Regions from separate parts of the Paraburkholderia sp. UCT70 genome, predicted to be linked through region 2. Evidence: riboswitches for the same ligand, from Rfam matches in the RefSeq annotation. Region 2 holds a riboswitch; the other holds the start of a gene.
What was found. A riboswitch is a leader RNA that binds a small molecule or an ion and turns the genes downstream of it on or off. The one in region 2 is predicted to bind thiamine pyrophosphate.
Positions count from the first base shown of each region.

Region 1: another riboswitch for thiamine pyrophosphate. It lies ahead of thiC (phosphomethylpyrimidine synthase ThiC); the one in region 2 lies ahead of OKW41_RS39045 (FAD-dependent oxidoreductase).

Region 1 covers NZ_JBNPVZ010000004.1:1,891,276-1,893,446, forward strand. The annotation lists gene OKW41_RS34300 (GreA/GreB family elongation factor) at 592-996, shown strand; TPP riboswitch at 1,137-1,254, shown strand; gene thiC (phosphomethylpyrimidine synthase ThiC) at 1,343-2,171, shown strand, end outside.
Region 2 covers NZ_JBNPVZ010000004.1:2,883,056-2,885,226, forward strand. The annotation lists gene thiS (sulfur carrier protein ThiS) at 1-144, opposite strand, end outside; gene OKW41_RS39045 (FAD-dependent oxidoreductase) at 204-1,340, opposite strand; TPP riboswitch at 1,563-1,686, opposite strand; gene OKW41_RS39050 (ABC transporter ATP-binding protein/permease) at 2,118-2,171, shown strand, end outside.

The sequences.
Region 1 (2,171 bases), 990 kb from region 2:
GTGCACCTCTTTGTCAATCGGCGCGAGTCGCCTCGCGCCATTCACGCGCCATCCCGCGAATCGCTTCGCTGGAGTGCGGCCTTCGCTGCACTTTGTTTAACGGCAATCCTCTGACTGGCTTGAACGCAATGCGGACCACACCGCTTTCTTCTCGCACCGCACAAAAACGGTCAATCGTCGGGCGCGACGTCGCAAACGGAGCTGCGTGAGACAGCGTGCTAACATCAAACTTTCGTCTCGCTGCTGCCGCGCGGCCTCACGCTTTGTCGCCCGGCACCTCTCGATCGCTCTTCCCCAACACCTGGTCGTTTTGCCCGTGACTTCTCTGCGTCGTCCGACTTTCCGTGCTCTCGCCCGCTTGCGCCCATGCCGCGCAGGCGAGTGCGCGCGCGCGGACGTCGCGTCGCACGGCCCCGGCGAGACGTCCCGAACGGTCCCGCTTCACGCCGCCCGGCGCCCTCGCTGACGCAGCCCGCCAATACCCAGGGCCGCGTCGCCGGGCACCGGGCTCTCCCATTCGTCCACTCATCCGCCGACCACCCCATGGGTCGTTGCACGCCGCCTTCCATGACCGCCTTATCCGGAGTCCTGATGATGAAGAAGATCAAAACCTGCTACCTGACCGAACTCGACGTGACCCGCCTCGAGAAATACGCGGCTGCCGACGCCAAGTTGCAGCACATGCTCGACGATGTGCTCGAACGCGCGGTGATCGTCGACTCGCACGACATCCCCGCCGACGTCGTCACGATGAACTCGCAAGCGACGCTGATCGACACGGCGAGCGGCGAACAGATGACATGGACCGTCGTCTATCCGCCCAACGCCGATTTCGGGCAAGGGCGCCTGAACGTGTTCTCGCCGGCTGGCCTCGCGCTGCTCGGCGCGCGCCGCGGCGAGAGCATCCGCTTCACGCCACCCAGCGGCGATCAGAAAGTGCTCAAGCTCGACAAAATCCTGTATCAGCCTGAAGCCGCCGACGATTTTTCACTGTAAGCCGACCGTTCCCTCGCTGTAAGTTGCCCTGTCTGATGCGATCTCGAATCAAGCATAGGAGATGTCTGGTTTCATCCGGACCAGTTTTTGAATCATTCAGACAGGTTGCCAAACCGCCGGCGGGCGGTGTATCGTGTGCGCTGCTAACGCGGGGGTCCTGCGTAGCGCGGAGCTGGAGGTCCGTGTTGCGTGGGTGAGAAATACCCTTTGAACCTGATCTGGATAATGCCAGCGCAGGGAAGCGTACGGATTTCGCTCCAGCCTCAAGGGCCTCACCTCTCCGCGATTTCCGACTACTTCCATCTCGGTCTCCTGCTTAGCCGCCCCACTTTGTACGGAGACTTGCATGAACGCCAATCCGAAGTTTATTTCCGCCGAAGCCCACGTGGACGAGGCCGCCGTCGCGCCGTTGCCGAATTCGCGCAAGGTCTACGTGAGCGGCTCGCGCCCCGACATCCGCGTGCCGATGCGCGAAATCTCGCAGGCCGACACGCCCGACAGCTTCGGCGGCGAAAAGAATCCGCCGATCTACGTGTACGACACGTCGGGCCCCTACTCCGACCCGGACGCGGAGATCGACATCCGCGCGGGTCTACCCGCGCTGCGCCAGGCGTGGATCGAGGAGCGCGGCGACACCGAGCCGCTGACCGGTCTGTCGAGCAGCTTCAGCCGCGAGCGCGCCGCCGATCCGGCCACCGCGCAGCTGCGTTTTCCGGGACTGCATCGCACGCCGCGCCGCGCGATCGCCGGCAGGAACGTGACGCAGATGCACTACGCGAAGCAAGGCATCATCACGCCGGAAATGGAATACATCGCGATTCGCGAAAACCAGCGCCGTGCCGAATACCTCGAGACCCTGAAGACGAGCGGCCCGAACGGCGCGAAGCTCGCCGCGATGATGGGGCGTCAGCACCCCGGCCAGGCATTCGGCGCGAGCGCGTTCGGTCCGAACGGCCTCACCGAAATCACCGCGGAATTCGTGCGCGAGGAAATCGCGCGCGGCCGCGCGATCATCCCGAACAACATCAATCACCCGGAAAGCGAGCCGATGATCATCGGCCGGAACTTCCTCGTGAAGGTCAATGCGAACATCGGCAACTCGGCGGTGACATCGTCGATCGGCGAGGAAGTCGACAAGATGACGTGGGCGATCCGCTGGGGCGGCGACACGGTGA
Region 2 (2,171 bases):
GCGCGCCGCATGCTGCGCACGCGCGACGAAATCGCCGTTGAGCGCGACCGCGAACGGCGGACGTGCGCCAAAGGCGGCGAGCGCATCGGCGACAGTCGCGCCCTCGGGCAGCGACAACGGCTTCTGATTGATATGAATGTCCATGGTGTTCGAATACGGTTCAATCGATGGCGCAAGCGGCATCGCGCGCGGCACGTTGGCCGCTACGCTCGGGCCGGCTCGCGCGCGAAATGCTGCTGGAACAGCTCGCTCCAGCGTGAGTCGCGCCGCCAGCCGGCGAATGCGTCGGCATCACCGACGCGGCCGTCGAGCAGCGCGCTCGCGAAGCGCACGGCTTCGTCGGCGACTTCGGGCGCGATCATGTAGCCGTGCCGGTACAGGCCGTTCACGCGCAGCGTGCGCGCGCCGTCCCACAGCAGCGCGGGACGATGATCGGGCAAGGTCGGCCGGCACTGCGAATTCAGCTCGAGAATGCGCGCCTCGCCGAAGCCCGGGTGCACCGAAAACGCCGCGCTCAGCAACTCGAGCGCCGAACGCACGCTGACGGGCGACATGTCCTCACCCTCCACCTCGGTCGCGCCGATCACGTAGAGGCCGTTCTGCTTCGGTGCGATATACAGCGGGTAACGCGGATGCAGTAGCCGCACCGGGCGCGTCAGCTGCAGGTGAGGCGCATGCACGCGCGCCACTTCGCCGCGGATGCCGCGCAGCGTCGGCAGCACCGGCTTCGCGCCGAGCCCGCGGCAATCGATGGTGATGCCGGCCTCGGGCAGCGATGCGTCGTCGATCGGCGTGTTCCAGTGCGTGTCGACGCCGCGCTCGGCAAGCCCGGCCGCGAGCGCGGACAGCACCTGGCGGTTGTCGAGCTGGCCTTCTCGCGGCAGCAGCCAGCCTTGGCTGAAGCGGCCGGCCAACGCGGGTTCGGCGGCGCCGAGCTGCGCGCCCGCCAACGCGACGAAGCCGCCGTCGAGCAACTCGGCCGGCGCGTTCGCACGCACGCGCCGCTCGAATAGCGGCGCCTCGGTGCGATCCGCGTGATGCCAGACGACGAGCGTGCCGTTGCGCTGGAAAAACACCGGCTCCGGCAGTTCGGCAAGCACGCGCGGCCAGCTTTCGAGCGAACTCGCGCCAAGCCGCGTGATCAGCAGCTCGGCGCTCGCGGCCTCTGCCAGCGGTGCGAGCATCGCGGCGGCGACCCACGCGGCAGCCTGCGAACCGGTGGCATCGCCGCGCTCGTAGAGCGCCACGCGATGCCCGTCGCCAGCGAGGCGCCACGCGACCAGCCGGCCGCACAGGCCGCCGCCGAGCACGGCGAAATCGGGTCGGGCGGGACGGTTCATCGCGCGCGCTCCGTTCGACTGCGGTGGGCAAAACCAAGACGGCACGGCTCGCCCGAGGCGGCGTGACGAAGGGAAAAATGCATGTCTGAAGAATAGGCGGTCATCGAGTCCTTTCCGTACGGCCAAAAAACGCACGTACCCAGGACGAAACCGGCGGGTGAAGCCGGCCGGTCACGACGTGCACATGTGAGCTGCGCTCGCCGCCCGGCGGGGAATGGAAGACGGTTGCTTCCGGAAACTTCCCGCGCCGGTATTACCCGGATCGGGTGCAAAGGGTCTCTCTCAGCCTCGCCGTCCCGGCATGAAAGTCATGCCGCCTGTGGGCGAAGCACCCCTGTTTCGTCGCAGGTCATTAGACCATAAAAGGCGCGGCGCCCGCAAACCAGCGCTCCGCGGTCGCCACCCCAATTTTGATCTGGCACCGTCTATCGAGATGCCGGTGCGAAGCGGCCCGGCGCTCTGGCACAATGCCGTGACCGGTGCCGCAAAAACGCGGCGCGCGCGGCGCTCGTGGCCGCATGCGTGGCGGCGGCACCCCAGCGGATGCCGGCCCCGAAAATTAATTTTCGCTTAAGGGCGTCACGCCAGAATCGGGCGCCCGTCCGGACTCGCGTTCATCGAGCGTGATGGCGCGATGCCCGGCCAGGTATCGCAGACCCGCGGCAGCCACGCCCTCGCAAAGGAGCCTGCTGTTGGCGGGATCGCCCGACATGGGTCAACCAGATCGGACCCGTACGCCGGAATGGCACTTCGGGTCAGCACTTCATCAGGACGCTCATGACACCACATACTTCCGCCAGCCCCGCGCTGCCGCCCGACGAAAAGGTCTCC